Regions from separate parts of the Kitasatospora sp. NPDC048296 genome, predicted to be linked through region 1. Evidence: riboswitches for the same ligand, from Rfam matches in the RefSeq annotation. Region 1 holds a riboswitch; each other region holds the start of a gene.
What was found. Region 1 has a riboswitch for cyclic di-AMP ahead of ACGF12_RS12955 (transglycosylase family protein). Riboswitches for the same ligand answer to the same signal wherever they lie in the genome.
Positions count from the first base shown of each region.

Region 2: it holds a riboswitch for cyclic di-AMP, as region 1 does, so the genes downstream of both, ACGF12_RS18060 (NlpC/P60 family protein) here and ACGF12_RS12955 (transglycosylase family protein) in region 1, are expected to answer to the same signal.
Region 3: it holds a riboswitch for cyclic di-AMP, as region 1 does, so the genes downstream of both, ACGF12_RS02660 (hypothetical protein) here and ACGF12_RS12955 (transglycosylase family protein) in region 1, are expected to answer to the same signal.
Region 4: it holds a riboswitch for cyclic di-AMP, as region 1 does, so the genes downstream of both, ACGF12_RS31930 (M23 family metallopeptidase) here and ACGF12_RS12955 (transglycosylase family protein) in region 1, are expected to answer to the same signal.

Region 1 covers NZ_JBICZB010000016.1:108,021-115,493, forward strand. The annotation lists gene ACGF12_RS12945 (LacI family DNA-binding transcriptional regulator) at 1-561, shown strand, start outside; gene ACGF12_RS12950 (hypothetical protein) at 658-858, opposite strand; gene ACGF12_RS12955 (transglycosylase family protein) at 1,113-2,348, opposite strand; cyclic di-AMP (ydaO/yuaA leader) riboswitch at 2,335-2,497, opposite strand; partial or broken gene ACGF12_RS12960 (transposase) at 3,038-3,547, opposite strand; gene ACGF12_RS12965 (winged helix-turn-helix domain-containing protein) at 3,523-4,119, opposite strand; gene ACGF12_RS12970 (hypothetical protein) at 4,218-5,168, opposite strand; gene ACGF12_RS12975 (DUF397 domain-containing protein) at 5,726-5,989, shown strand; gene ACGF12_RS12980 (ATP-binding protein) at 6,271-6,810, opposite strand; gene ACGF12_RS12985 (helix-turn-helix domain-containing protein) at 7,229-7,473, shown strand, end outside.
Region 2 covers NZ_JBICZB010000027.1:4,749-12,221, forward strand. The annotation lists gene ACGF12_RS18055 (NlpC/P60 family protein) at 1-335, opposite strand, end outside; gene ACGF12_RS18060 (NlpC/P60 family protein) at 563-1,720, opposite strand; cyclic di-AMP (ydaO/yuaA leader) riboswitch at 1,731-1,884, opposite strand; gene ACGF12_RS18065 (NlpC/P60 family protein) at 2,223-3,260, opposite strand; gene ACGF12_RS18070 (NYN domain-containing protein) at 3,460-4,968, opposite strand; gene ACGF12_RS18075 (hypothetical protein) at 5,071-5,328, opposite strand; gene ACGF12_RS18080 (rhomboid family intramembrane serine protease) at 5,531-6,313, shown strand; gene ACGF12_RS18085 (Lrp/AsnC ligand binding domain-containing protein) at 6,355-6,636, shown strand; gene ACGF12_RS18090 (aminotransferase class V-fold PLP-dependent enzyme) at 6,640-7,473, opposite strand, start outside.
Region 3 covers NZ_JBICZB010000002.1:199,716-207,188, reverse strand. The annotation lists gene ACGF12_RS02670 (IclR family transcriptional regulator) at 72-869, shown strand; gene ACGF12_RS02665 (hypothetical protein) at 1,085-1,714, shown strand; gene ACGF12_RS02660 (hypothetical protein) at 1,784-3,220, opposite strand; cyclic di-AMP (ydaO/yuaA leader) riboswitch at 3,223-3,386, opposite strand; gene ACGF12_RS02655 (MoaF N-terminal domain-containing protein) at 3,890-4,219, shown strand; gene ACGF12_RS02650 (alpha/beta hydrolase) at 4,303-5,445, opposite strand; gene ACGF12_RS02645 (TetR family transcriptional regulator) at 5,738-6,364, opposite strand; gene ACGF12_RS02640 (SDR family NAD(P)-dependent oxidoreductase) at 6,503-7,270, shown strand.
Region 4 covers NZ_JBICZB010000076.1:23,386-30,858, reverse strand. The annotation lists gene ACGF12_RS31945 (sensor domain-containing protein) at 1-30, opposite strand, end outside; gene ACGF12_RS31940 (GNAT family N-acetyltransferase) at 171-749, opposite strand; gene ACGF12_RS31935 (hypothetical protein) at 792-1,673, shown strand; gene ACGF12_RS31930 (M23 family metallopeptidase) at 1,770-2,618, opposite strand; cyclic di-AMP (ydaO/yuaA leader) riboswitch at 2,631-2,789, opposite strand; gene ACGF12_RS31925 (YiaA/YiaB family inner membrane protein) at 2,986-3,276, shown strand; gene ACGF12_RS31920 (alpha/beta fold hydrolase) at 3,372-4,196, shown strand; gene ACGF12_RS31915 (TetR/AcrR family transcriptional regulator) at 4,271-4,852, shown strand; gene ACGF12_RS31910 (PP2C family protein-serine/threonine phosphatase) at 5,028-6,158, shown strand; gene ACGF12_RS31905 (sensor histidine kinase) at 6,480-7,473, shown strand, end outside.

The sequences.
Region 1 (7,473 bases):
CGGATCGACGCGCCGTTCATCTCGCCGGACGACCGGGCCGCGATGTGGATGGCCGTCCAGCACCTGGCCGAACTCGGGCACGAGCGGATCGGGCTCGCGGTCGGGCAGCGGCGGTACGTGCCGGTGCTGCGCAAGATCGAGGGCTTCACGGCCGCGATGCGCGAGGTGCTCGGGCGCAGCCAGGAGGAGGCGGAGGAACTCGTCCACCACACGCTGTTCAGCGTGGAGGGCGGGCACGCGGCGGCCGGTGCGCTGCTCGACAAGGGCTGCACGGCGATCGTCTGCGGGAGCGACATGATGGCGCTCGGGGCGATCCGGGCGGTGCGGCAGCGCGGGCTGTCGGTGCCGCAGGACGTGTCGGTGGTCGGCTTCGACGACTCGCCGCTGATTGCCTTCACCGAGCCGCCGTTGACCACGATCCGCCAGCCGGTCGAGGCGATGGCCACGGCGGCGGTGGACGCGCTGCTGGAGGAGGTCGGCGGGAACGCCGCCCAGCGCGGGGAGTTCATGTTCCAGCCGGAGCTGGTGATGCGCGGGTCCACCGGGGCCTGCGCGCGCTGACCCCGGTACCGGATGGTGGTGCTCGACCGACGGGCCCCGGAGGGCGGTTGCTCTCCGGGGCCCGTCGGCGTGCGTCTGCTCGACCGTGCTGTCCGGTCAGCCCTCCTGGGTGGCCGGGCGGTCGGCGGTGAGCCGGTGGCCGTCGGCCGCGTCGCCGGTCCGGGTCTCGGTGCGGCGGCCGCGGGCCAGGTAGTCGCGCAGGATCAGTTCGACCGCGTCCTGCGGGCTCTTGGTGCCGGAGAGCAGCATCGCGTCTATCGCGAGGTTCGCGTCGAGGGTGACGGTGACCTGGGCCATGGTGATTCCTCCTCGGGTGCAGAGCAGCAGCATGCCCGTCGGGCCGGGGTTTCACCATGCGAATACGCCGGAACCCCCGGGGAGGAGCGACCAGGCTCTCCCCGGGGGTGGCGGGTGGTCAGCGTTCGGACGACGGCTGACAGATGTTGAAATCTGTTATCTGAAATCTGTTACCTGTCAGCTGTTCTCTGTTGTCCGTCAGCTGTGGGCCCGTGGGTTGTGGGCCTGTGGCCCGTGCGCCCGTGGGCCGTTGCTCAGACCCGGCCGGCGAAGTCCGGGGCCCAGTTGGCGATGGCCTGCTCGCGCACGCCCGAGCTCGGGTTGGCGGCCTCGACGTACTTGCCGCCGCCGATGTAGATCGCGACGTGGTACACGCCGGAGTTCTGGCCGTTGTTCGACCAGAACAGCAGGTCGCCCGGCTGCAGGCTGTCCAGCGAGACGTGGGTGCTGGCGGCGGCCTGGTCGGCGGCGACGCGCGGGATGTTGATGCCCGCGGCGCGCAGCGCGGCCTGGGTCAGGCCGGAGCAGTCCCAGCCGCCGTTGCCGGTGCCGCCGTAGACATAGGCCTGGCCGACCTTGGACTCGGCGAAGGACACCGCGGCGGCCATGCTGCCGGTGGCGGCCTGGGCGGCCGGCTTGGCAGCCGGCTTCGAGGCCGGCTTCGAGGCCTGGGTCAGGGCGGTCGGCTTGGCGTTCACGGCACCGCCGTTCGCGGCCTGGCCGGCCTTCTGGGAGCGGTTGAACCAGCCGAAGTCCGAGCCGGAGGTGGACGAGGAGGACTTGTCGGCCTGGGCCTTGACGCCGTCACCGAAGGTCAGGTGCTGGCCCGGGTAGATGGTGTTCGGGCCCTCGGTCAGGGTGGCGCGGTTGAGGTCGTACAGGTGCTGCCAGCCGCCCTGGACGTTGTTCTTCGCGGCGATCGAGGACAGCCAGTCGCCCTCGACGACGGTGTAGTCGGTGGACGACTGCGCCTGCTGCTGGGCGGGCGCGGCCGGCGCGGCGGGCTTCGCGGCCGGGGCCGGGGCCTGGTTCTGCGCGGGCTTGGCGGCAGGCTTGGCGGCCGTGCCGGCGGAGGTGTCGACGGCGGCCGGAGCGCCGCCCTTGGTCAGGCCGGCCTGGACCGAGCAGACGGGCCAGGCGCCGGGGCCCTGCGAGGCGAGGACCTTCTCGGCGATGGCGATCTGCTGGTCCTTGGTGGCCTGGTTGGCCTGCGGGGCGAACGCGGTACCGCCGAAGGCGGCCCAGGTGCTGGAGGTGAACTGCAGGCCGCCGTAGAAGCCGTTGCCGGTGTTGATGCTCCAGTTGCCGCTGCTCTCGCACTGGGCGACCTTGTCCCAGGTGGCGACGGGGGCGGCGTTGGCGGTGCCGGTGGTGAGGCACGGGACGGTGAGACCGACGCCCGCGACGCCGAGGGCGGCGATCACGCGACGGGTACGGCCGGACAGGCGGGTGCCGTTGGTGGGCAGCATGAAGACGCGGTCCTCTCCCACGCCTGCGAGGTGAGCTGTCGGATTCGGGCTGGAGTTGCCCGGCCGCGCTGTGGGCGCGGCTTCACCCCTAGCCCTGGACCGTTCCGAGGAGCGGCCCGGGGCGACTTACCTGTGGTTCCCCCGCTCCTGCCGTGATGCGTTTTCGCGCTGCCAGGACATCCGACGGCAGGACTCGGCGTCGCGGATGAACTGGGTTCGTGTGGTCACGAACGAGGAGCACGTTAAGCGGACTTAAGTTCAAACTGCAAATATCTGTGATGCGCATCACGGTTTAGCGGAAACTGCCAAATTGGACACGAATCATGATCGTAAATGATCGTTTTTTGGCAATGCCGCTGTGGATTCCCGCAATTGTCTCCGCTTCAGAAGTGAAGTGACGGAGCGTGGAAGCGCGCGGTGGTGCGCCGATCGCAACAGGGGAGTGGCCGTGAATCGAGCGCCGGAATGCACGCTCGGCATTTCCGCCCAAAAGCGACAAAACGGACATTATGCTCTATCTTCCGATATCGTCCATAACTCCCGCAATTCCCCCGCTCGGACAAGCTGCGGGCGAGCCGAAGACGGGGGGCGGGCGGAGGAGTGGCGGAAAAGGGCGAGCCGCGGGGCAGGCCGACGGCAAGCCGAAGGGCCCGGAACGCGGTCGTTCCGGGCCCTTCGGTACGCGGGAGGGTGCTACTGACTTCGGCGCTTCAAGGTGATGGCGGTGGGAGGTCGAGGGAGAGCCCGGTCCCGGCGAGGAAGCCATCGAGGACCTCGGGGCGGTACTGGAGCCGTTTGAGCCGGTTGCGGACGAGCGCGGCGAGTCGGTCCAGAGCGACGCTGGCGAGGTTCGCCAGGCTGCGCTTGACGTGGGCCCACAGGTACTCGACCGCGTTCAGCTCGGGCGCGTATGCGGGCAGGATGAACACCGTCAGCCAGTCCCGCGCGTTGATCAGGTCGCGCATGGCATGCGAGACGTGGGTGTTGAGCCGGTCCCACACCAGCATGATCGGCGCCTTGACCAGCTGGTGGATTCCGTCGATCAGACCGATGTAGTCGCGCTCGGACAAGCTGCGGCGCTCGCCCTTGCGTCCGGTATGGCGCCGCAGTCGGTGACACAGCCGGGTCCGCGAGCCCGGGCGCATCGCGATCAGCCCGGCGACCGAGACCCGTCCGGAGCCCCGGCCGCCCACCCTCACGACCGGGGTGATGCCACGGCGTCCCCACGTGCGTCCCTTGGGCGGCCTGCGGGTGAACCCGGCTTCGTCCTCGAAGCAGAGCCATCCGTCGCAGGCCGCCCGGGCGCTTTTACCTCCGCCCAGGTCACCTCCCTCCACGCGGACACCGCCTGCTCGTCGCGTTCCGCGGCCCGCCGCGCGGGGACCTGCGGGGTGAAGCCGAGTCGGTGCATCAGGCGGGTGGCCCCCGAGACGCTGTAAGTGACGTGGAACTTCCGCCCGATCAGCGTCGCCACCCGCGCGCCTGTCCACACCTGGTCCTCGTCCCAGCCGTGCACGGCCGGCCCCTGCTCGAGGTACTCGGCCAGCTTCGCCCGGCACCGCGCCGACAGCTTGCATCGCTGCCCGCCCGGTCCTCGTGAGGCCAGCGCCCCGGCCCCGCCCTCACGCCAGGCCTGGTGCCACTGATAGGCCGATTTCGCGGTCACCCGCAACCTGCGGGCAACCTCCTTCGGTGGGACGCCTTCGTCGAACAACGCAGCGGCCTCCAGCCGCACCGTCTCGCGGCGCTGACGTGCCCTCGCCGTCAGCCCGCCCCCATCCGCATAGCGCATACCAACGGCATAGCGCGCCAATGACTGCCAGTCAGCTACACAAACAGGCCAATCACCTTGAAGCGCCAAGGTCAGTAAAGGCGGTCGCGGGCGTCCGGCTAGGCCTCTACGGGCCCCTGGGCGGCCGCGTGGGCGCCGCGGGAGCCCTCCTCGGCCCCGGCGGCGGCTGCGGCCTCCGCCTCGGCCTGGGCCAGCTCCTCCGGCGTCGGCGTCGGCAGCGCGGCCAGGTAGGTGGAGGCGATCAGCTGGCCGACGGTCGGGTAGGCGCCCAGTGGCGCGGCCGACGGGCAGCCGGTCTCCTCGGCGGCCGTGGCGAGCAGCTCCGAGTCCGCCTCGGGCCCGATCACCAGCGGGGCCAGCGCCGGGCGCTGGGAGCCGGTCTCCTTGAGGTGGTTGACGGCGTCGGCCACCGAGCCGGGGACGTCGAGCGCCGCGGCGACGACCGGAACGGCCAGTCGGGCGGCCAGCAGCACGCCGGTGATGCCGGCCGCGGCGGCCGCGTCCTCGCCGCCGACGGTGGTCAGGACCACGCCGTCCGCGGCGGTCGCGATGGCGAACAGCCGGGCCCGGTCGGCCCGGGCCAGCCCGGCCTCGGACAGCCGCACGTGCACGGCCTCGGCCAACAGTGGGTGCGGGCCCAGTGTGTCGGTGACGGTCGCGCCGTACTCGGCGGCGAGGGCGTGAAGCCCGGTCAGGAAGTCGTGCGGCCCGGGCGCCAGCGGCACCACGACGGGCGCCGCCAGGCCTGCCTCGGCGGCCTCGGCCAGCAGCTCGGCGACGGTGCGGTCGTCCTCGCTCTCGCTCACGGCGCCGTCGGTCGGGAGGTAGCCGACCGCGGCCCGGACGCCGGCGTGCTCGCTGCGGACGATCGAGAGCAGTTCCTCGACGACCGAGCGGGACTCGGGCCCGGCGGTCGCGGGTACGGCGAGCACCAGGGCCGGCGAGCCGGTGCGGATCTCGGGGCGCTCGGGACGGCGGTGGCGCCCCCGCGCACGGGAGCCTGGAGTGCGGACGGGCAGTGGCGCGCCCGGGATGGCTGCGGTGCTCATGTCGGAGATCGTAGGACATCGGCCCGTCAGGCCTGCAGTCGGCTGCCGTACGGGTTTCGGGTGGTCGCGGTGCGAAGGTCGTGTCTCCGCCGTCGCGGTCCGGGCGGTTTGCCTACAATCCGGACATTCCTCGCCCAACCCCCGGGTGGACGCCCGTGGTTGCCCTGACGTGTCCCGTGGGGCGTCGCGTTGCACCCGTGGCACGTGAGATGTCTCACAGTCGAAGGGTGACCTGACGGAGGGTCACGGCGGTGCGACTCCCGGCATTCGAAGATCAACATTCAGCGGGGGGCCGCTCACGGCCGGTTATCGAATGCTCGTCGATTCAGTCGGCTATGTCCGTTTACGTACCGTCAGGAGAAGGGTCCGTGAAGAGTTCGAGGCCGCTGATAAAAGGCCTCGTGCACCTGCAATGTCCCGTGCTGATGCACGTGCACTGCGGCTATCATCGCGTCAAGTGAGGCGTTGTGCCGGACCGGTACGGGGCCGGTCCGTTCGTTCGACGGTGCCGGGGCGCCGCGCTGGACGACAACTCCGGAGCTCTTCGGGAGACTTCTATGCACGACTCGCAGGACACGCACAGCTCGAACCACACCTACAACGGGATGGCCGCCGCCGACCTCAAGGGGGTGGTCTGGCAGAAGAGCCGGCACAGCAACTCCCAGGGCAACTGCGTCGAGTTCGCGGCCCTGCCCGGCGGCGACGTGGCGATGCGCAACTCGCGCTTCCCGGACGGTCCGGCGCTCATCTACACCCGGGCCGAGATCGCCGCCCTGCTGCTGGGGGCCAAGGACGGGGAGTTCGACCACCTGGCGGTCTGACCGGTCGCCGCTTCACCATCGGGGGGCCGTCGTGGGTGCTGACACCACGACGGCCTTTGTCTTTTCCCCGCGGGCGCTCCCGCGGGTGGGGTCGGGTCGGGGCGTACCGGGTCGAGTCGTGCCCGGCCGGGGCCTGTAACGCGCGGGCCTGGATCTCCGGCGGGAGGTGCCGGTGCCGGTGCCGGAGGCGGTCCGGCGTCGAAGGGTCCGAGGGACTGGCGGAAGGGCCCGGGGTGTGGTCCTCCCGGGTCGTTCCCAAGCCGGCCGCGCGCCGCACGGCGCTAGGCCGAGCGCCGGTGCCGTCCACCGATTTCGACACGTCGGTCGAGTCCGCCGCCCTGGGCCGGCTCCGCCTCGAACATGGCCCAGACCACCTTGCCGCTGCCCAGCGGGTGCCAGCCCCAGGAGCGGCTGAACGACTCCACCAGGTGCAGCCCGCGGCCGGATTCGGCGACGAAGTCCGCCTCCCGGGCGACCGGTCCGATGCTGCTCGGATCGCTCACCGCGCAGACCACCTGGGGTGCGCGGTGCACCAGGCTTATTCGGATCGGCAGCCGTCCTTCTGGGGTCGGCTGTATGGGAAAGTCGTACTCGCCCGGGCAGCAGTCCGACGGGTCGGGCCGTGCGCCGATCGCATGCCGGAGCGCGTTGGTCACGAGTTCCGAGGCCACCAGCGCGACATCGTCGAACAGCTCCATCAGGCCCCAGTGCTGAAGAGCGGTCCGGGCGAAGTCGCGCGCGGTTCTCACGGCTTCGAAGCGAGGAGCGAGCGTACAGGTGACCACATGGGGGTCAACCGCCAAAGCCGTACCGGTGCTCATGAAGAGCTCCTCCCATAAGGGGGCGGACACGGCTGGACCCGCCGGGGTCATGCCGGTCACCTCCGACTCGCTCGGCCGCTCGGCCGCCCCCTCGACCAGGCGCGCGCGCACTCGAACGCCCGGTGGCGCGGGGGACGCCACCGGGTCGGTGCACGGAGTCGCGCGTGGGGTCGACGCGGAGCCCGCGGGATTGCCAGGGATGTGCAGGTGCACGTGCACCATGGTGGTGTGCGCTCACTGCAGATGCAAGAGTCGATTCACGTGCAGTCGCACTATTGGCATATGCAAGCGCCGGATGCACGTGCATCCTGGTGTGCGGAGTGCAGAACTGATAGGAACATCCGTCAGTATCGGCACCGTGAGCGCTCAACTGATGGCAGACTGTGCGCTGTTTGCCCTAGGTGGAGGTTTCGACCGCATGACCACAGTTCAGCCGGGCGGCGGCTCGATGGTCCGCCGGATCCTCCTCGGCTCCCAACTGCGCCGCTTGCGCGAGGCGCGCGGCATCACCCGTGAGGACGCGGGCTACGCGATCCGCGCCTCCGAGTCCAAGATCAGCCGCATGGAGCTCGGCCGCGTCAGCTTCAAGGAGCGCGACGTCGCCGACCTGCTCAGCCTGTACGGCGTGGACGACGGCCTGGAGCGGGAGGCCCTGCTCGGGCT
Region 2 (7,473 bases), on a different contig from region 1:
CCGCCGCCGCGGTACTGCGCCCCGGCCACGGTCGCGAGGTCCCCGCGTAGCTGGTTGAGCTGGTCCTGGCCGGCGGCGACCTCGCCCTGCAGGAGCGCGGTCTCGCTCTGGAGCCGCTTCTGCGCCTCCTGCGCGGCGTTGCACTTCTCGGACGCCCGCTCGGCCTCGTCGTACAGCTGCTCGACCTGCGCCTTGACGTCCCTGAGGTCGGGCGTGCCCGGTGCACCGGGAGCGGCCTGGGCGCTGCCGCCGGCCGTCACACTCAGGGCCGTGGTGGCGGCCGCGGTCAGCACCAGCGCACGGACGAGCAGTGGGGAACGACGGTGCACGGACATGGCGGCAGCGGCTCCAATCCTGCGGCGCGGCCCCGCGGCCGCGCCCCAACGGGCGGCCGTCGAGCGGGAGTCCGGTGGCAGACGTTAGCGAGTCCGGGCAAGCGAGTCCAAACCCCTCCCGACCCGAATATTTGACCACTAATCGGACATTCGCCCGAGCCGCCGGAAAAGCCGCAGGCCCGGCCCTCCGCAATGGAGGACCGGGCCCGAAACGGCCTGGGCGGAGATCAGACCCGCACGATGGAGGCCAGCGGCATGTTGGAGACCGCCTCGTAGCGGACCGAGGCGCCCGGCTTGGGCGCGTGCAGCACCTGGCCGTTGCCCGCGTAGATGCCGACATGGTGGGCGTCGCTGAAGAAGATCAGCAGGTCGCCGGGCTGGGCCTGGGAGATGTCCGAGCCGATCCGGGTGCCGGCGCCGGCCTGCTCCTGCGAGGTGCGCGGCAGCGACACGCCGACCTGGTTGAACGCCCAGACCATCAGGCCGGAGCAGTCGAAGGAGCCCGGGCCGGTGGCACCCCACACGTACGGGCTGCCGACCTTGCCCGCGGCGGCGGCCAGCGCGGCGGCACCGTGCGAGCTGCCGGGGGCGGCCGGCTTGGCAACCGGCGAGGAGGAGGTGGCGGAACCCGAGGAGCCCGAACCCGAGCTGATGTCGGTACGGCCGCTGTCGCGCGAGGCACGGTCGGCGGCGGCCTGCTGCTGGGCGGCGGCCTTCGCGGCGGCGTCGGCCTGGGCCTTGGCGTCGGCCGCGGCCTTCTCCTCGGCCTGACGGATCGCCTGACGCTCCTGCTCGGTCAGGGTGTTGAGCAGGTCCTGCGCGGCCTTCAGCTTGTTCTGGACCTCCTCCTTGGAGGTCTTCAGCTGCTGGGTGGTGGACTCCAGCTCGGCGAGCTTGCCCTGGGCCTCGGTGCGGTCCTGGTCGAGCTTGCGCTGCTCCTCCTGGAGCTGCTTCAGCTGGTTCTTCTGGGTGTCACCGGCCTGGTTGAGCGCACCGGCCTGGTTGAGGAAGTTGTCCGGGCTGGTGGAGAGCATCAGCTGGACGGTCGGGGATATGCCGCCGTTGCGGTACTGCTCCCCGGCGATCTCGGCGAGCCCGCCCTGCATGTCGGTCACCTGGGCCTGCTGCCGGGCCACCTGGTCCTGCAGGCCGGAGACCTGCTTCTCCAGGGCCTGCTGCTTCTCCTGGGCGGCGTTGTACTTCTCGGTCGCCTGCTCAGCCTGCTCGTTGAGCTGGTCGACCTGCTCCTTGACCTGGTCCTTGGTCGGCTGCGGGTCGGCGTGCGCGCCGGACTGCGCGGAGAGGGCAACGGCTGCCGCGGCGACACCGGTCAGGATCGAGACACGGGCGCGGCTGGCGGGCTTGGGACGACGATGGGACGCCACGAAGGCGGACTCCTTCTTCCTACGGCCGCCTACCGGGTGAGCTGACGGGTTCGGGCCGGAAGCATGCCCTACGACGCCTCACGGCCGTTCCACCGGCCGACCTGGCGCCGATTCACCCCGGAGGAACGTGGTTCCCCGGCTCCGCTCCGCAGCGCCCCCGACCACTGGGCTCCCCTGTCGGACAGTCGCTTCGACCTGCCCCGCTGTTTCGCGAACTCGACGGTAACCACCGCCGCCACCCAGGCTGGGTGATCGACAGTGCGGTGGTTCGGGGCACGACCCTAGTAACTGAACCGTGATCCGTTCAAATCCTTGTCAGAAAAAAGACGGAAGATTACCCGTGTTCTTTTGTGAAAATGACCGATGGTGATCGCCACCGCACGCAAAGCTGATCAGGTCTCACCGGCCGACCACGGAACAGACAAGCCCGAAGCGCCACCCCCGGCAGGAGGGTGGCGCGGATCACAGGGCCGGAACCCGGACTTTCGGGCGTGTCGGGGCGTCAGACCCGGCGGATCGTGTTGATCGGCATCGCGTCGGCCTTCATCACCTTCACCACGTCACCGGTGTGCGGCGCGTGGACCACCATGCCGTTGCCGATGTACATCCCGACGTGGTGCCGGTCGCTGCCGTAGATCACCAGGTCGCCCGGCTGGGCCTGGTCCAGCGAGGGCACCCGGGTGCCGACGTTGCCCTGCTCCTGCGAGGTGCGCGGCAGCGAGACGCCGGCCTGGGCGTACGACCAGACCATCAGGCCCGAGCAGTCGAAGGTGCTCGACCCGGTGGCGCCCCAGACGTACGGCGAGCCCTGCTTGCTCATCGCCTTGGCGACGGCCACGGCCGCGTAGCCGCTGGCCGGCGGCAGGCTGCTGAGGTCGACCCGGGCCGTGCCGCGCGAGGCGCGGTCGTCCTGCTGCTGCTGGGCCTTCAGCGCGGCGCGGTCGGCGGCACTGAGCGAGTTCAGCAGGTCCTGCGCGGCCTTCAGCTTCTGATTGACGTCCGACTTCGCCTGGTTCAGGTCCTTGGTGGTGGAGTCCAGCGAGGACAGAACGGCGGCGGCCTCGGCCTTCTCCTGGTCCAGCCGTCGCTGCTGGTCGAGCAGGCTCTTGAGCGCCTCGGTCTGGCTGGCGCTGGCCTGCTGGACGCTGGAGGCCTTCTCCAGGTAGCCGGACGGGTCGGAGGAGAGCATCAGCTGGACGGACGGGTCGATGCCGCCGGTGCGGTACTGGTCGCCCGCCACCTCGGCCAGGCCCGTCTGCAGCTGGGTCATCTGGTCCTGGCTGCGGGCCACCTGGTCCTGCAGCTGGTCGGCCTGCTTGCGGAGCTGGTCGGCCCGCTCCTTGGCGCCGTTGTACTTCTCCGCCGCCTGCTCCTGCTCCTGCTGGAGCTGGTCGATCTGCGCCTTGACGTCGTCCTTGCTCGGCTGCGGCGCCGCGTGCGCGCCCACCTGGGCGGAGAGGGCGACCGCGGTCGCAGCGGCAGCGGTGAGCACGGAGACCCGCGCGCGGCTCGGCTGCTTGGGACGGCGGTGGGAGGCCAAGGGACCGGCTCCTTCTTCCATCGGACTCACCTGATCGGATGAGATTCCGGAAAATAGGTTTGACGCCAGACCCTAGTGAAGATCTATCCGTTTTGCCACTCCCCGAAGGCGTGAACTCCGGCCCCCATGCTGACTTCACGGGATCCGCACACCCTCGCAAAACGGACACTGCCCGGACTTCACACCGTCCGACCCGAGGTCAGGGCCGGGCCAGCCGGTTCAGCAGCAGCACCGAGGCCACCGGGCGCGCGCCCGCCTTCCGCACGCCCTCCGCGACCTCCCGGTCGGTGGACACCACCACCACCGGACGGCCCTGCGGCTCGGCCCGCACCAGACGACGGATCAACTCGTCCGCGGTCTCCCCGGTCCGACTGAACCGTACCCGAACCCCGCGCGGTGGCGCCATGATCACCGGAACGTCCAGGTCCTGCCCGTCGAACACACAGGTGACCTCCGCCTGGGTGCGCTGCGCCAGCATCGCCAGCCCGCCCAGCAGCCGGATCCGCTGCTGCTCCAACGGCAGCGTCGGATAGCCGGTCTTGGTCACGTTGTAGCCGTCCACCACCAGGTGAACCTGCGGGATCGCCAGCAGCTGGTCCAGCAGCGCCGGATCGTCCTCGGCCAGGCCGCGCCGAGCCACGTCGTGCGGCGAGGCCGCCCCCGGCACCACCGCCTCCACCAGGTCCGCCGGGCGGATCTGGGAGACCGGCAGCGCCAACTCCCGCTGCAGCCCCTGCGCCGACTGCAGCACGGTGTCCAGCAGCAGCCGCAGCCGCATGTCCTCGACGCCGCGCCCCTCGCGGGCCGAACGGCGGCCCTGCTCGGCGGCGTTCTCCAGCTCGGACACCCGGTGCCGCAGCCGCCGCGCCTCGCTCTCGGCCGCGCTGCGCTCGGTCACGGCCTGCGCCTTCGCGGCCTCCAGCTCCCCGGTCACCCGCCGGGTCTCGGCCTGCGCCCGGCGGGTGTCGCTCTCCAGCGAGCGCACCTTCTTGCGCAGCGACTCGGCCTCCCGCCGGACGCCCTCGAACTCCGCGCGCTGCCGGTCCAGGTCGGTCCGCGCGGCCGCCCGCACCTCGGCCAGCTCGGCCTGCAGCTTCTCCACCAGCCGGGTGGCCTCCGCGGCCGCGTCCTCGGCGCCCGCCCGCTCGGCCTCCTCGCCGGCCTCGGCGACCAGCCGGCTCCAGCCGGCCGAACGCACCAGGTAGGCGGCGGCTGCGACGTCCATCGGATCGGCGGCGCTGGGAACGGTGCCCGACTCCAGCGCCTTCACCAGATCCGGCTGGCCCAGCCGCAGCCGCTCCGCTATCCGCACCCGGAAGGCCGGCTCGGACTCCAGCGCCGCCGCCAGCGCGGTGGCCGCGTACTTGGCGCGCCGCGCGGGGGTGAACTTGACGTACTGACGCAGGCTCTGCGGCAGCTCCGCGGGCGGCAGCCCGCCCAGCGCGTCCGAGGCCAGCCCGACCACCCGCCGGCGCACCCCCTCGGGCAGCGGCCGTTCGAGCTTCTCGACCGCAAGCTCCGAAGCGGCGTCGGCATCACCGGAGTCACCTGAGTCACCGGACTCCGCGGTCTCCGGGGCAGCGGCCGCCGGGAGGGGGGTCTCCGTGAGCGGGGTCTCCGACGGGACCGTCTCGGCGCCCGGCTCCGGTGCCGGCGCAGCGGGCTGAAGCCCCTGCGCTTCGGCGGGCTCCTTCGCTGCGTCCACCACGTCCTCGGCTCCGATCCTGGTCCAGCGGGTGCGGCCGCGGCCGCCCCTGTCGTCACGCTCCGTGCGTCTTGTCTGTATTGTCCCGTGCGGCGGGGATCAGCCCTACGCGGCGGGGGCCTCCGCGCCCTCGGCGCCCGGACGGGCCACCAGCTCGACCTGGTCCACCGCGTTGCACCAGCGGCAGCGCACCGACTCGATCGTCTCGCTGAGCACCTCGGTCTCCTCGACCTTGGATTCGCCGGCCAGGTCGAAGTGCAGGAACTCGGTCACCCGCGCGGTGCGGGTCACGTCGAAGCGGGTGAGGTTGCTGCACAGCGTGCAGCGCCAGCGCGTCTCGGCGGTCAGAGCGGGGACGGTCATCGGGGATCCTCTCGGCTGGTCCCTGGGTGGGCTAGGCGCTCCCCCCGGAGCCCCGGCGTCGGCGGCGGGAGGCGGGAATGCCCGCCCCCAGCCTATTGCCTGGGGCAACCGTCACGACCACCGGTTGCCGGAACAGTGAGGGCTAGTCCACCTGCCGTAAACCGCCGTGTCACCTGCGCCGTCCGGAGGGATGCTTGGCCGCATGGCGCTCGCGGCCCCCGACCACACCGACGCGCGGGACGGCCGCCCCGCGGTGACCGCCCGGGCGGTCACCTACGCCCTGATCGCGGTCAACACGCTGGTCTTCCTGCTCGGCCCCGCCGCCGGGCTCAACCCGCTGTACGGCCGGGGCCAGGCCCGGCTCTGTGCCGAGCAGAGGTACGAGCAGCGCTGGGGCGCCGTCCCGGTCGAACTGCTGACCGGACACCCGCTGACCGCCGAACAGCTCGCCGAGGCGCCCGACCCCGTCCCCGGCTGCCCGGCCGCCCCCACCCCGGGCAAGCACCCGGCGGTGTCCGCCCTCACCGGCCTCTTCCTGCACGCCGGCTGGCTGCACCTGCTGGGCAACCTGCTCTTCCTCTATGTCTTCGGTCCCACCGTCGAACGACGGCTCGGCCGGCCCAGGTTCCTCCTCTTCTACCTGGCGGCCGGCAGCCTGGCCGCGTACGGCTTCGCCCTCGCCGAGGCGCACTCGGCGGATGCCACCCGGGTCCTGATCGGCGCCTCCGGCGCGATCTCCGGAGTGCTCGGCGCCTATCTGCGCTTCCACCCGCGGGCTCGGGTGACCACCCTGGTCCCGCTGCTCCTCTTCCTTCCGCTGCGCTTCCCGGCCTGGCTGGTGCTCGGCCTCTGGTTCGCCCTGCAGTGGTGGTCGCTGCACTCGGCCGGGCCCGGGGTGGCCTACCTGGTCCACGTGATCGGCTTCTCGGCCGGCTTCCTCTACGCCTGCACCGTCGTCGGCCACCCCCCGAGACGCCCCCGCTGAGGCCCGATACGCTGGCGGCACCCCACAAAGGAGCCCGAACAGTGATCACCGCCATCGTCCTGATCAAGACCAGTGTCGACCGCATCCCGGAGATCGCCGAGGCCATCGCTGCCATCGAGGGCGTCAGCGAGGTGTACTCGGTGACCGGCGGCTACGACCTGGTGGCGATGGTCCGGGTGCGCCGCCACGACGACCTGGCCGAGGTCATCCCGGGCCGGCTCAACAAGGTCCCGGGTGTGGCCCACACCGAGACCCAGATCGCCTTCCGCACCTACTCCCAGCACGACCTGGAAGCGGCCTTCGCCCTCGGCCTGGACGAGTAGGGCTCAGCCCTCGCGACGCCCCCTGTCGATCTGCACAGTCGCCACACAACGGCCGCCCTCGTTGCGGTAGTTCCAGGCCGCGCCGTCCGTGACCAGCTCGCGGACGGCGGTCAGGAAGCGCTCGACGTGCTCGTCCGGGGTCCCGGCGCCGAAGCTCACCCGGATCGCGTTCAGGCTTCGCTCGCCCGGCAGCGAGGGCTCGGGCGCCCCGCACTCGGACGGGGGGACGTCCTCGTCGCCGAGCAGGGTGCGCACCAGCGGGTGCGCGCAGAACAGCCCGTCGCGCACCCCGATGCCGTACTCGGCGGACAGCGCGGCCGAGAAGTGCGAGCTGTTCCAGCCCCGCACGACGAAGGACAGCACGCCCACCCGGGCCGAGCCCGCCCCGAACAGGTTCAGCACCTTGACCTGCGGGATCTCCGCCAGCCCCGCCGTCAGCCGCTCGACCAGCTGCCGCTCCCGGGCCTCCAGCGCGTCGAAGCCGGCCTCGGTCAGCGCCCGGCAGGCCGAGGCGATCGCGTAGGCGCCGATGACGTTCGGCGAACCGGCCTCGTGCCGGGCCGGGCCGGTGTGCCACTGGACGGCCACCGAGCCGTCCACCTCCCGCGCCACCGTCCGGGTCGCCCCGCCGCCGGCCAGGTACGGCCGGGCCGCGTCCAGCCAGTCGGAGCGCCCGGCCAGCACCCCGGCGCCGAACGGCGCGTACAGCTTGTGGCCGGAGAAGGCGATCCAGTCGACGTCCAGCTCGCGCACCGAGACCCGGTGGTGCGGGGCCAGCTGGGCGGCGTCCAGCACCACCCGGGCGCCGCGCCGGTGCGCGGTCCCGGTCAGCTCGGC
Region 3 (7,473 bases), on a different contig from region 1:
TACAGAATTTCAACGGTTTGTTGAAGAGGTCGCCGGGACTCTACTCCTCCCCGACAGCGAAGGGAACGCCGGTGGTTGCGACCCCCGACACAGCATCGACGACAGGCGCCGACCGCGCGAGCGGCGGCGTGCAGTCCGTCGAACGCGCCTTCCAACTCCTGGAGGCGCTGGCCGACTCCGGCGGCGTGGCCACCCTCAGCGAGCTCTCCACCAGCTCCGGCCTCCCGATGCCGACCATCCACCGACTGGTTCGTACCCTCGTCCAGCAGGGCTATGTCCGCCAGGACACCGCGCGCCGCTACACCCTCGGTCCCCGGCTGATCCGCCTCGGCGAGACGGCCGGCCGCCTGCTCGGCAGCTGGGCCCGCCCCTACCTGGCCGAGCTCATGGAGGCCACCGGCGAGACCGCCAACCTGGCGGTGCTGGAGGGAGGCGAGGTGGTCTACGTCGGGCAGGTGCAGTCGCGGCGCTCGATGCGGATGTTCACCGAGGTCGGACGGCGGGTGCAGCCGCACTGCACCGGCGTCGGCAAGGCGCTGCTCGCCCAGCTCCCCGAGGAGGAGGCGCGCGCGATCCTGGGCCCCAACCCGCTGCCGGCGCACACCGAGTACACCGCCACCGACCCGCAGGAGCTGATGGACCAGCTCACCGAGGCGCGCGAGCGCGGCTACGTGGTCGACGACCAGGAGCAGGAGATCGGCGTCCGCTGCATCGCGCTCGCGGTCCCCGGCGCGCCGACGCCCACCGCGCTCTCGGTGTCCGGCCCGGAGGCCCGGATCCGGGCGCTGGAGGAGCAGGCCGGCGCCTCCTCGCTGGTGCCGGTGATGCGCCAGATCGCGACCCGGCTGGGGCAGGTCCTCGCTCCCTGACATCTCCTCAATAACCGTACTGAGCGCGGGAGATGGATCCAACCTGCCGCCCCGCTCTCGACCTGCCCGCGTCCTGCGGGCCCCGTTCGACGTCCCTCGTTCGACGGACGGGCGGGCGGGTTGCGCCGTGTCGGCGGCCACCGCTGCGCCACCCTGGTGCGGATGTGGCCCGCGACGGCGCGGGCGGCCGCAGCGCGAGGAAACGGTGAGCGGCGATGGAGCGCAGGCAGGGCAGGCGTACGGGGCTTCGGGGCGGATCCGGCGGTGCGGCCCGCAGGTCCGACCGGGCCGCCGGGTTCACGGCGGTCATGGCGGCGGGTTGCGCGCTCGCGGTGCTGACCGCCGGACCGTCCTGGGCCCTGTGGCCCGGTCCCCGGCCCGATCCCCGGTCCGCGCCCCGGACGGACCTACGGGCCGCGCCGCTGAGCCCGGCCACCGTGCCGTCCGACTCCGACCTGGAGGTGGTCCGGCTCGACCCGGAGGCCGCCCCGCCCGGCGGCACCACCACGATCCACGCCTTCGTCGCGAACCGCGGCCCGGACCCCACGGCCTCGCCGTTCACCGTGATCGTCACCCTGCCGGACGGCGTGACACCGGAAGGCCCGTACTTCCCCGCGAACTGCGAGGAGCTGGGGGGCGGCCAGCGGGTGCGATGCGTCTTCGAGCCCGGGCTGAAGGAGCGGCGCAGCGCGACCGCGCTCGTCCCGGTGCGGCTCTCCCCCGGCCTGCCGACGGGCACGCTGACCGGCGGGTCGGTCGCGGTGCACAGTCCGGACGACCGGGACGAACGCAACAACCGGCAGCCGTTCGACCTCACAGTGGTCGAGACGGCTGCCGGTTCCTGAGAGCGGCTAGTTCCGGGGGTACGTGCGCCACGTACGCCGCGCACGGCGTGCGATTAACTGCAGATGCGATCAGCGGTAGACGCGCACGTAGTCGGCGGAGAAGGTGATCGGCGTGTTGCCCTGCGGCGCGGGGTGGTACTTGCCCGCGCACACCGAGAGGTTGAGGATCAGGTACGCCGACCAGTTGGCGCCGACGCCCTTGCCGTCCGAGAACACCTTGACGCCGTTGACGTACCAGTCGACCGAGTTGGCGCCGTAGTAGGTGCCGATGGTCACCCACTGGTCCTTCGCGATGGCGTTCGCGTCGGTGTAGTAGTCGGAGTTGCCGGGGTTGACGTGGTTGGTCAGCTCCAGCAGGTTCGGGTTGTCGGGGTGGTACTCGAAGGAATCGACCTCCCCGTTTCCGTTCTTCCACGTCCACAGGGCCGGCCAGGCACCGGTGCCGGAAGGCAGCTTGACCCGGGTCTCGGCATAGTCACCGGTCTTGACCTGGAAGCCCTCGGCGGAGCCCTCGGTGGTCAGGAAGCCGGTGTTCCAGGACTGCTGGCCGTTCTCCAGCGTGGGCCCGCCGGGGGTGGCGGTGAAGGTGGCGACTCCGTTCGCGACGGTGACGTCGTTCTTGTTCAGCCAGTCGAGCTTGTTGTCGTCCGGGTTGTGGTTGCCGTACTTGTACGAGGTGCTCTTGTCGCCGACCCAGCGCTGACCCCAGTTGATCGGGCCGTTGAACTCGTCGGACCAGGTCAGCGACTTGCCGGCGATCGGGGAGGACGGCGCCGGGGTGCTCGGGCTCGCGGTGGCGCTCAGGGTACCGGTCGGCGACGGCGCGGTGGTCGGGGAGGAGGTGGTCGTCGGGGACGGGGTGGTCGTCGGCGACGGGGTGGTCGTCGGGGACGGGGTGGTCGTCGGCGACGGAGTGGCGGTCGGGGCCGGCTTCGCACTGAGGGTGGCGGTCGGGGCCGGCTTCGCACTGAGGGTGGCCGTCGGGGCCGGCTTCGCACTGAGGGTGGCCGTCGGGGCCGGGGCCGGCGTCGACGTACCGGCGGCGGAGACCACCAGCTGCTGCGAGGGCAGGTTGTGCCAGGTGTTGCCGAAGTCCTGCCAGAAGCCGAACTGGGTGTACGTCCCGGCGGACAGGGTGCGCGCGCCGCTGGTGAAGTTGACCCCGCTCGGGCAGATCTGCAGGTTGGTGGCGTTGCCGGGGAAGTCGAGGTTGGTGCCGCGGGCGTCGCGCACACCGACGCCGACGGTCTTGGCGACGAAGCAGGAGGAGGAGTGCAGGCCGAGCGAGGCGGTGGTGGCCTTGCCCGCGACCATGGTGGCGGGGGTGAGCCGGTCCTGGGTGACGGTCGGGCCGGTGGCAGCCTGAGCACCGGAGACGGACGGCAGTCCGAGCAGGCCGGCACCGCTGACGGCGAGCGCCCCGGTGGCGGCGAGGGCCGCGTTGCGGCCGCGGTGGGACGGACGGGCGTGGCGCGGCGCGCGGCGGCGGCGGGCAGGCTGGTGCATGGGAGTCCTCTGCGACGCCTGCGAGGTGAGCTGTCGGATTCGGGCTGCAGTTGCCCGGCCGCCTGTGGAGCGGCTTCACCCCTAGCCGCGGCCCGCGCGCGAGAACGCACGGGCCGGGCGCTGACCTTGGTTCCCCCGCTCCCGTCCGCTGTGGTGCTCGGTTACCCGCCGGCGGGTGGACAGGACTCGGCGTCCCGGCGGCGGGGTCCGCAAGGGCGGACGACCGTTGCAGGCTAGGCAGGCCGTCCCTGAACGGACAACTCCGTCGGGCCGGTTGTCGCACAGCTCACAGTGGTGTCGATCAACGACGGTGTGTGGTGGCCGAGTTGATCAAAAGCGCCGGTCAGACACGGCGATCGAGCACGGCGATCGAGCGCGCCGAACAAGCACGGCGATCAGCCGGAGCAGAGCTCGCCGCTGCCGAAACGGGTGCGGCGGGCGACGCCCACGTGCCGGTCACACACCGCGACGGGTGGCGCGGTGGCGGACAGTGCCGTGGCGCGGGGCCGCCCAAGTCGGCCGGGTCGGATAAATTGGAGCCCTGACGTTTTCCGCCGTGCACAAGTACCCGAGCCCGATCCGCACGACCCGTACAACCTGCACCGCCTGTACGACCTGCACGCCCCGCACGGTCCGCCCCACACTCTCGAAAAGAGGTCCCGCCCCGCCATGACCGCGTCCCTGCCCGCCTTCGCCGGCCGTACCTACGTCTTCCGGGCCGACAACGGCGCGGCCTTCCGCAACACCTACTCGGCCGACGGCAAGCGGCTGCGCTGGGAGGGCCTCGGCGAGTCGGCGGGCCAGTGGGAGGACGTGCTGCTGCACGTCGCCGAGGTCGCGCCTGAGATCTACTTCGTCAGCTGGACGGAGCAGAGCGGGATCACCGTCAGCCACGTCATGGACCTCAACAAGCTGACCGTGCGGGCCTTCTGGACCTTCGAGGGCGAGGGCGGCCGGGTCGGGCAGCTGCACGCCGGGACGCTGGAGCGGGTGGCCTGAGCCAGGCTGAGCGTGAACTGAACCCCCGGAGCCGGCAGCTCCGGGGGTTCAATTTCAGGCTCAGGTTCTCGGTCCGTCCGGCGTCAGACGGCCTGGTTCGGCACCTTGAGGTGGTCGGACAGCCACTCCAGCGAGGACGGCAGCAACGCGCTCCAGGTCTCGAAGTTGTGACCGCCGTTCTCCAGCATGCTGTAGGAGACCTTCATTGGGCTGTGCGCCGCGTCGATGAAGGCCTCGGTGTCCTGCCGGTAGTTCCCGTCGCCCTTCTTGGTACCGGCCAGCAGCACGGAGACCTTCGGCTGGGGCATGTTCTTCAGCCGCCACATCAGGTTGGCCTCGTCGCGGCGCTGCTTGCTGCCGCCGAAGAGGTCGCCGGTGGTCGGGTCGTCGGCGGCGTCGTAGTAGGCCGACAGGGCGACGGCGGTCGGGAAGATATCCGGGTGGCGCATGGCCAGCTTGAGCGCGCAGTAGCCACCGGTCGAGTTGCCCATGAAGGCCCACGCCTGCGGGTCGGCCGAGACCCGGAAGCTCGCCTGGATCGCCGAGGGGACGTCCTTGCTGAAGTAGGTGTCGGACTGGGCACCGTTCGGGATGTCCTCGCACTCGGTGTCCTGCGGCAGGGCGGGCGAGGGGCGCATCAGGACCATGACCGTCGGCTGCATCCGGCCCTCCTGCAGCAGCTTGAGCGCGGCACCCGGGTAGTTGAACCGGGTGATCAGGTTCTCGGCGATCCCGGGGAAACCGGTGCTGACGATCACGGCCGGGAACTGCTTCTGCGCGTACTCGGGCTGGAAGTACTGGGGCGGCAGGTAGACGTAGCCCTCGGTGGACAGCTTGCTGGCCTTGCCGTCGATCCGGACCTTGCGGATCTCACCGGACTGACTGGGCTCGCGGCCCAGCGCTCCCCCGCCCTGCACCGAGGCGTGGCCGATGGTCTCGACCATGAGACGGCCGGCGGCGTCCGCCTTGTTGTGGATCACCACCGGGCCGGTGCTGCCGGTGCCCAGCAGGTCGTCCCAGCTGCTGTAGAAGGCGAAGTAGTTGTTCGCCACCAGACCGAGCGCGGCGAGCACGGTGAACTGGGTGGCGAGCAGCGCTCCGATCCGGCCGAAAACCGCCTGCCAGGACTTCTTGGCGAGTCTGGGCCACAGCCAGACCGTGCCGGCCATCATCACGACGGCGATCAATATGGCCAGCGCCAGCACCTTGTGGCTCGTCAGACCCATGTCCTACTTGCTCCCACGCCTCGAACTCCCCGCCCCCTCCGTTCAGGACATCCGAGGAGGTCACCCCGGTTCCCCCGCCGGGGTGCGCGATCACCAACCCTAGCGGGAGCTGGGAGAAAGCTGACCGCTGCCCGACAGTCAGCGGGGAGCGGGCGGGGAGTCTGCTGGGAACACCGACGGGGAACAGATGACAGCGTTCAGATTTCAGATAACAGATGACAGATGACAGATTTCGAAATCTGTCATCTGAGCGCTGAACGCTGAACCCCGTCGGCCGCCGGCCGAGCCCCCGCTACTCCCCACCCACCCGCACCCAGAGCCCCAGCCCCGCCGTGAGCTCACGCATGCAGCGGGCGCCGAGCTCCTGCGGGGAGCCCGGGCCGGTCACAGGGGCGTCCGAGGAGGCCCACTGCTCCAGGGCCACCCGGATCGCCGCCGTCGCCGCAGCGGCGGCCAGTCGAAGCTCCAGCGGGTCGGTGTCGACCGGGCAGCGGTCGGCCAGAACCGTCCGCAGCCGCTCCTCCGAGCCCGCATGGACCCGCTGCCAGGTGCCGTCCAGCCTCGGGTCGCGCAGCAGGCTGCGGGTCCAGTGCATCGCCTCGACCGCCGCGTCGTCGGCCGGGGTCAGCGACGCGACCGCCGAGCGCTCCAGCGCCTCGTGCAGCGACAGGTCCGCCGCGCTCTCCGCCAGCAGGTCCACCCAGCGCTGCCCGCCGGCCGCGAGCAGCGGCGCGACGGCGTCCTCCTTGACCGAGAAGTAGCGGTAGAAGGTGCGCAGCGAGATGCCTGCGGCGAGGGCGATCTCCTCCGCGGTGGTCGCCTCGGCCCCCTGCTCGGCGAAGAGCGCGGCGGCGGTGCGGGCGATCTCCAGCCGGGTGGCTTCACGGCGGCGCTGGGTCAGGGAGGGGCGTCCGGTCACAAGGGCCAGCGTACGCAGTCGCCCCAGTTGATGACACATCGCGACGGAAAGTCACATCGAGACTTGTTGGCACGTCGTGCCACATAGGCGTACCGTGTCGCTTGAGGTCGAGAGACCACGAACGAACGGAGTACCACCATGGAGCGCTTCAGCGGACGGAACGTCCTGATCACCGGCGGCGGCTCTGGCATCGGCCAGGCGACCGTGCACCGGATCCTCGCCGAGGGCGGGAGGGTCGTCGCCGTCGACGTCAACGAGGACGGCCTGAAGAAGACCCTGGACCGCGCGACCGCCGACGGCACCGCGGACCGTCTGACCATCCAGGTCCTGGACATCTCGGACGAGGCCGCGGTCGTATCCGGCGTGGCCGAGGCGATCGCGGCGCTCGGCGGCGGCCTGGACGTGCTGGTCAACGCGGCCGGCATCCTCCGCTCCTCGCACACCCACAAGACCACCCTGGAGTTCTGGAACAAGCTCCTCGCGGTGAATCTGACCGGCACCTTCCTGATGACCCGCGAGGCGCTCCCCGCGCTGCTGGCGACCGGCAAGGGCGTGGTGGTCAACTTCAGCTCGACCTCCGCGAGCTTCGCCCACCCCTACATGGCCGCGTACGCCGCGACCAAGGGCGGCATCCAGTCCTTCACCCATGCGATCGCCTCGGAGTACTCGAAGCAGGGCCTGCGCGCGGTCTGCGTCGCGCCGGGCAGCATCGACAGCGGCATGACCAACAACCCCGGTCTGCCCGCCGACGCCGACTTCAGCCTGCTCGCCAAGCTCTCCCCCGCCATCGGCCAGGGCTTCGCGGGTCCGGAGACGGTGGCCGGCGTGATCGCCATGCTGGCCTCCGACGACGGCGCCTTCGTCACCGGCACCGAGCTGCGGATCGACGGCGGCACCCACATGTGACCCGCCGGTCCGGCGGACGACACGACGGGGCCTGTGCCTTCCCCCGTACGGCACAGGCCCCGTCGCGCGTACGCCGGCCAGTCAGGCCGGCAGCTTCGCCGTCAGGCGGCTTCACCGTCAGCAGTTCGCGGCCGCCCCCGTCGGCCGGCGGTTCGCCGGGCTCCGCGAGCGGGGCGAAGTCGTGGCGGCGGTGGAGTGCGAGG
Region 4 (7,473 bases), on a different contig from region 1:
CTGGTCCAGCATGCTTCGACTGCTGCTCATCTCCGGCCCCGGCCCCTCGTTCTCGCGGTCGTTCGTACTCCCTGACACCCCATAGTCTGGCCGAGCCGCAGCTCAGGGGGCATCCGGGGGACCGGCGGATCGGGGGTGGGGTTAACCCCCGGCCGGGCCCGCTTCCGGGGTCAGGACGGCACCGAAGGGCCGGGCCACTCGTCGACGAGCATCGAGTACAGGTACGAGTCCGACCAGACGCCGCCCTTGTACAGGTCGTGCCGCACCCGCCCCTCCAGCTGGAAGCCGAGCCTGGTGAGCACCTTGGCGGAGGCCGTGTTGTCCACGTCGACCCGGGCGGCCAGCCGGTGCAGCCCGAGCGGGCCGAAGGCGAGCTCGCAGAGCAGCCCGGCGATCTCGCCCGCGTAGCCGCGGCCCCACACCCCGCGGCTCAGCACGTAACCGAGGTGAGCGGAGCGGTACTTGCCGAGGGTGAGGCTGGCGTGCGCGATCGGCAGCGCGTCCGCCGGGTCCTCTGCGTCCTCCCGCCGGACGACGGCGAGGCGGTAGGTGTCCCGCTCCTCGGCCATCGCCTCCTCCAGGTACAGCTCGATCTGGTCGGCGCAGGTCTCCCGGTCGCGCGGCTCGAAGGGGAGGTAACGGGTCACCTCCGGGTCGCTGTACAGCGCGTGCAGCGCGTCCACTTCCTCCGGGGTGTGGTGGTACTCGCGGATGGCGAGCCTGGGGCCGGTGAGGCGTACGGGGACCATGGCTGCCGACCCTACCCCCGTCCGACGGCTACCGTTCGGAACATGAACGACGAAGACCTGCGGCTCGCCCCGCGCACCAGGGCCGCCGACCTGCTCGACTGGGCGGCCGAGCAGGACCGCGCGCCGGTGGCCGAGGAGCCGCTGCGCACGGTGCTGGCGCTGCTGGAACTGGGCGAGGGCAGGATGCACGACGGCTGGCCCGAACTGACCTCCAACGCGGTGGAGCACCTGCTGTACGAGCGGCTCCACCTCTACGTCCAACCCGCCCCGGAAGCGGACCCGCTCGCGTACGGCGACGCCGTACGGCTGCTGGTCGACCACCAGCGGGCGGCGAAGCGGCTCAACGCCAAGCGCCAGGAGCGGCTGCACGCCGAGGCCGAGTGGCAGGGCGAGGTCGCGGCCGGGCTGCTGCGCCGCGCCGACCTGGTCACCTGGCCGCGGCTGTACGCGGTGCTGCTGCACGCCCACGGGGTGGACACCACGGACGAGGCGGCGGTGCGGGACTGGCTGGCCGGCTTCGCCGGGCTGGGCGAGGAGGAACGGCTGGCCGGGTTCGAGGCGCTGGTGCCGACCGGCTGGCTGGACGAACCGGACGAGCAGGGCTGGGGACCGGGCCGGGTGCTGTCGGTCGGCATGGCCACCGACGGCGCGCGGCGGCTGCTGGAACACGGCCTGATGCGGCGCAGCTACCGCAACCTGGCAGAGCTGAACGCGCTGGGGCGGCCGATGCCGGACGAACTGGCCGGGGACTTCGGGGAGTTCGAGACGGCGGCGGCCGAGGTGGCGCTCGACCTGATCGGCGAGTGGACGGTGCCGGGGCTGCCGCGGCTGCTGGTGGAGGAGTTCCCGGAGCTCGCGCCGGAGCCGGGGGCGGAGGAGATCGACGCCTACCTGGCGCAGCTGCCGGCGGAGTCGGCGGAGTGAACGGCCGAGGGCCCCGGGTGTCCGGGGCCCTCGGGCGTCGCGTCAGGGCCCCCGGTTCCCGTCGGGGGCTCCCGTCAGGGGTTCAGGTGGTTCCCGTCAGGGGTTGAGGCCGCGTTGCTGGAGCCAGGTCTCCGGGTCGACCGGGGCGCCGCCACCCGGGCGGACCTCCAGGTGCAGGTGCGGGCCGGTGACGTTGCCGGTCGCGCCGACCTTGCCGATCTGCTGGCCGGAACCGACCGCGCCGGAGCCCTTGATGATCGAGGAGAGGTGGCAGTACCAGATCTCGGTACCGTCGGGCAGGGTCTCGACGATCCGGTAGCCGTACGCGCCGGACCAGCCGGCCGAGGTGATGGTGCCCTGGCCCACCGCGTAGACCGGGGTGCCGGTGTCGGCGGCGAAGTCCAGGCCGGTGTGCAGGTGGGCCCAGTAGCGGGCGCTCTGCCCGTAGTGGGCGGAGAGGTTGTAGTCCTTCACCGGCAGGGTGAGGGCGGCGGCCTTTGCGCGCTCGGCCTCGTCGGCGGCGCGCTTGGCGTCGGCCTCCTTGGCGGCGGCCTTCGCCTCAGCCTCCTTCGCGGCCTCCAGACGGGCGCTCTCCTCGGCGGCGGTGCGCTGGCTGTCGGCCTGCTGCTGGATGCGGGCGGCGAGCGCGAGGCCCGGGTCGGCGGCGAGGGTCACCGGGGCCTCGTCCGCGGCCTCGACGGCGGGCGCGGCGGCCGGGGTGGCGGAGGCGAAACCGGTGGCGCCCAGGGTGGCGGCGACGGCGGTGACGCCGAGCAGCGGGGAGGCCCCGCGGGTCTGACGCGGCATCCGGTGGCGGTTGGCCTCGGCCTCCGGGGCGAAGTCGTCGGTGCCGAGCGACTCGGTTCCGTCCGGGCCGGGGTGGTCGAGGAGCTGGGTACCGGCTGCGGGGCCGGCCGGGTGTGCCGGGGTGTGCGTCGACGCCACGGAGGCGCGCTCCTTTCCTTCCTTCGCGCCTACCGGGTTAGCTGACGGGTTCGGAGCAGGAAGGTCTCCTACGGCCGGGCCGGGGCCCCGCCGATTCACCCCAAGGAACGTGGTTCCCCGGCTCCCTGACCTGCCCGGAGGCCGGTCGGCGGGATTAGGCGACGGCGCACGGTGCCGTCTGGGTACGGCATTGACGACCGCGCTGCGTTATCAAACGTTAATCCTAGGAGGCCCTGATTCCAAGCCATCCGTCCGGGACGACTGGGGAGCAGGTGGTCGGACGCCGACGAACGAACCGTCATTCGCCCAGCCCATCTGAGTACTCCTACTCATGTGCGACCCGGCCGCACCCCCACATCCTGACGGCATGAGCGCACCGATGCAGTCACGCACCACGGCCGCGTACTTCGTCCAGGCCGTCCTCTCGTTCGCGATCTCCGGCTCGGCCCTCGCCGTCGGGGTCGCCCACCTGCCCGTCGGCGGGTGGACCAGGGCCTTCCTCGGGATCGGCCTGCTCTACACCGTCACCTCCGCATTCACGCTGGCCAAGGTGATCCGGGACCGGCAGGAGTCCTCGGACACCGTCGCCCGGGTCGACCAGGCCCGACTGGAGAAGCTGCTCAGCGAGCACGACCCGTTCCGGGCCGAGGGGGTCTGAGCCGTCCCCGGGACACCGGGGGAAGGGGTTGACGGCTAAGGCTATTAGCCATAGCTTTATGGCTATCGGCAGCACCGACCCCGTGGAGGACCACCGTGAACGGCACCATCACCCCGAGCACCCAGTACCTCGACGTCCCCGGCGGCCGGATCGCCTTCGACGACACCCGGCAGGGCGACGGCACCCCCGTCGTCCTGCTCCCCGGAATGCTCGACAGCCGCCGCGCCTACCGGCACCTGCACCCGCTGCTCACCGCCGCCGGGCGCCGGGTCATCACCATGGACGTGCGCGGCTTCGGCGAGTCCTCGATCGTCTGGGACGACTACAGCCCGGCCGCCGTCGCCACCGACGTCCTCGCCCTGCTCGACCACCTCGGCATCGAGCGGGCCGTCCTGGTCGGGCAGTCCTACACCGGGGCGACCGTGGTCAAGCTCGCCGGGGACGCGCCCCAGCGGGTCGCCGGAATCGCGCTGATCGACGCCTTCGTCGAGCACCGGGCCAACGCCCTGATGCGCGGCGTGATGGCCGTCATGGGCAGCGCGATGGTCCACTGGCCGGCTGTCTGGGGCTTCTACCTGCGCAAGATGGCCTTCCCCGGCCCCCGACCCGCCGACCTCGACACCTACGTGGCCGGGCTGGTCGCCGACCTGCGCACCCCCGGGCGCAAGACCGCCACCCGCGGACACGTCACCGGGGACTCCGCGCCGATCGGCTGGTGCGCGGCCGTCCGCTGCCCCTCGCTCGTCCTGATGGGCAGCAAGGACCCCGACTTCCCGGACCCGACGGCCGTCGCCGAGCGGCAGGCCGCGGCGCTGGGCACCCGGAAGGTGATGATCGAGGGGTCCGGCCACTACCCGATGGCCGACAACCCGCAGGCCGTCGCGGACGCCCTGCTGCCCTTCCTCGCCGAGCTCGCCTGAACCCGCCGAGCTCGCCTGAACCCGCTGAGCCCGCCGAACCCGCCGAACCGCAGCCGTACGGAGAAACCGAACCCATGCCCCGAGTAGGACTGACCCCGGACCAGGTCGTCGACCACGCCCTCGCCCTCATCGACGAGCAGGGCGCCGAGGCCCTCACCCTGGCCTCCGTCGCCGCCCGCGCGGGAGTCGCCACCCCCTCCCTCTACAAGCACGTCAGCGGAGGCCTGACCGAACTGCGCCGGCTGATCGCCGTCCGGGTCACCGAGGAACTGGCCGACCGGCTCGCCGAGGCCGCGGTCGGCCGCAGCGGCGACGACGCCGTCACCGCCGTTCTTCGCGCCTACCAGGCCTACGCCACCGAACACCCGCACCGCTACACCGCCCTCCCCCAGGCCCCCCAGCCCGACGACGACCTCACCCGCGCGGCCACCCGCCTCGTCGGCGTCATCATCGCCGTCCTCCGCTCCTACGGCCTCGACGGTCCCGAGGCCATCCACGCCGCCCGCACCGTCCGCTCCCTCGCCCACGGCTTCGCCTCCCTCTCCATCACCGGCGCCTTCCAACTCGCCGAAGATCTCACCACCACCCACGACCGCCTCGTCACCACCCTCACCACCGGCCTCCGCACCTGGCCGAAGGCGGAGGAAGAGGAGTAGGAAGTCGGGCCCGCCGACTTCTGGCGCAGGGCGATCGGAAGGCCGGCGGTCGGGAGGGCCGGGTTCTGGTGCGGGGCGGGTGGGGGTTGGGGGGGTTGGTGGGGGTGAACGGGCTAGTGTGGCGGGCTGACTGGTGGTCATGACAGGGGACCGCCCACGCTTGGCGGAGGTCCCGATGCCCGCACTGATGGCGAGGGTGCGGCGGTGGTACGGGCGGCTGCTGGACGGGGACATACGGGCGGGGCGGGTGGCGCTGGGGGTGCTGCTCGGGGTGACGGTGGTGCTGGGGGTACTGCCGATCCTGATGCCGTACGGGTGGCCGCCGTCGGCGTTGGTACTGCCGGTGGTGGGTGGCGGGCTGGTGCTGCGGCGGGGGCAACTGCTGGTGCTGGTGTGCGCGGCGCTGGCGGGCAGCGGGCTCGGGGCGGCGGTGCAGGACCCGCGCGGGGTGCGGCTGGGGGTGACGGTGGTGCTGGCCGCGACGGGGGCGACGGTACTGACGGCGAACCGGTTCCGGCACCGGCTGGGGCTGCGCGGCACCCAGGGCGACACGATGCTGCTGGAGCTGGCCGAGCACAACCGGACGCTGGCCCGCCTCCCGGAGCGGCTGCTGGACTGGCACTTCGACAGCGAGCTGGCCCCGGTCGGTGGCGCCTCCTTCTCCGGGGACTTCCTGCTCTGCGCCCACCGCCCGGAGGAGGACCTGCTGGAACTGGTGCTGGTGGACGTGTCGGGCAAGGGCAGTCGGGCGGCCGCCCGGTCGACCCACTTGTCGGGCGCCTTCGCGATGCTGCTGGGCCGGGTGCCGCCGGAGGCGTTCCTGCCCGCCGCCAACGACCACCTGGTCCGGATGGGCTGGGAGGACGACTTCGCCACCGCCGTCCACCTGGCGCTGCACCCGGCGACCGGCCGCTACCGGCTGTTCAACGCGGGCCATCCGCCGCCCGTGCGGTACTGCCGGAGGAACGGCTGGCAGCCCTCCGGGCACGGCGGTCCGGCGCTGGGCCTGGTGCCGGGCGCGCCGTACCCGCCGGTGTCCGGGCGGCTGGGGTACGGCGACTCGCTGCTGCTGTTCAGCGACGGCCTGGTGGAGGTGCCGGGCCGGGACCTGGACGAGGGGGTGGGCCGGCTGCTGGCCGCCGCCGAGCCGGAGGTGCGCACGCACCGGCCGCAGCAGCAGCTGGTCCGGGGCGCGGCGAGCAGGCTGGTGCGCACCGTCGCGCAGGACGTCGCGGACGACCGCACCCTGGTGCTGGTGCGGCGGCTCGGTACGGCCGGTCCGTCCGGTCCGGCCGTGACCGGTTGAGCCGCACGAGGCCCCAAGAGACAGCGCCGGCCCCGGCCGGACGACGCGGCGCCGCTGCTCCCGCACCGGACCCCGTCCGTTCCGCAACACCGTGCACACACACCCCTCACATCCCGGGACGCGAATCGGCCATCACCCGTACCGTCGACCCGGGCCGGAAGGCCCTGGACGGACGATCACGGATCTCGTCGGACTCCCGCGATCGGGGTCGAACGACGCTGGATTGACGGCGTATTGACTCGATATTGACGAGATCCGGTCACTTGGCGAGATCCGTTCACACCTACGTAGGATCATCACCCTAGAATTCGCGGCGTGACGATGACTCAGTGGTCCGTAACGGCAACCGGCGTACTCGCCGTCCTCGCCCTCGTGGCCGCCGCGCGGTACCGCGCCGTGTCCGTCACCCACCGCGGCCGGGCCGACCGGCTGCAGGACGGACTCGCCCGGCTCCAGGACCAGCTGACCGCCGAACTCTCCCGCCGGGGCGCTGACCTGGCCGCCGTCCAGCAGGAGCAGGAGCTCACCGCCTCCACCCAGCGGGCCTTCCTCAGCGTCGCCCGCCGCATCCTCGTCATGGCCCACGACCAGCAGGCGCTGCTCGACGAGATGGAGCGCACCCACGACGACCCGGCCCTGTTGGAAGGCCTGCTCAAGGCCGACCACGCCGCCGCCCAACAGGCCCGGCTGGCCCAGACTCTGGCCGTCCTGTGCGGCGCCCGGGCCGGACGGCACTGGCCGGAACCGGTCACGCTGGAGGACGTGGTGCGCGGCGCCCAGTCGCGGATCCTGCCGTTCCAGCGGGTGGTGGTCCGCAGCCGGATCGAGACCGCGGTGGTCGGCGCCGCCGCCGAGGCGCTGATCCACGCCATCGCCGAGCTGCTGGACAACGCCACCCGCTACTCCCCGCCCAGCACCCAGGTGTTCGTCACCCTGATGCCGGTGCACAACGGCGCGGTGATCGAGATCGACGACGGCGGCGTCGGCATGCCGGAACAGGCCGTCGCCAAGGCCGCCGCCGCGCTCGCCGGCGGCAGCACCCTGGAGGTCTCCCGGCTCGGCGAGGTACCGCAGTTGGGCCTGGCCGCCGTCGGCCGGCTCGCCGAGCAGTACGGCTTCCGGGTCACCCTCAGCTCGGCGCCCTCACCGTACGGCGGCGTGCGCGTCGTCATACTGCTGCCGAACGCCCTGCTCACCGAGCCGCTGCCGCCCACCGTCCCCGGCCTCGGACCGGACGACCGGGCGTTCAGCCCCGACTTCCGGCCGGCCGCTCCCGCCGGCCACCCGACGGCCGGCCACCCGTTGGTGGAGACCC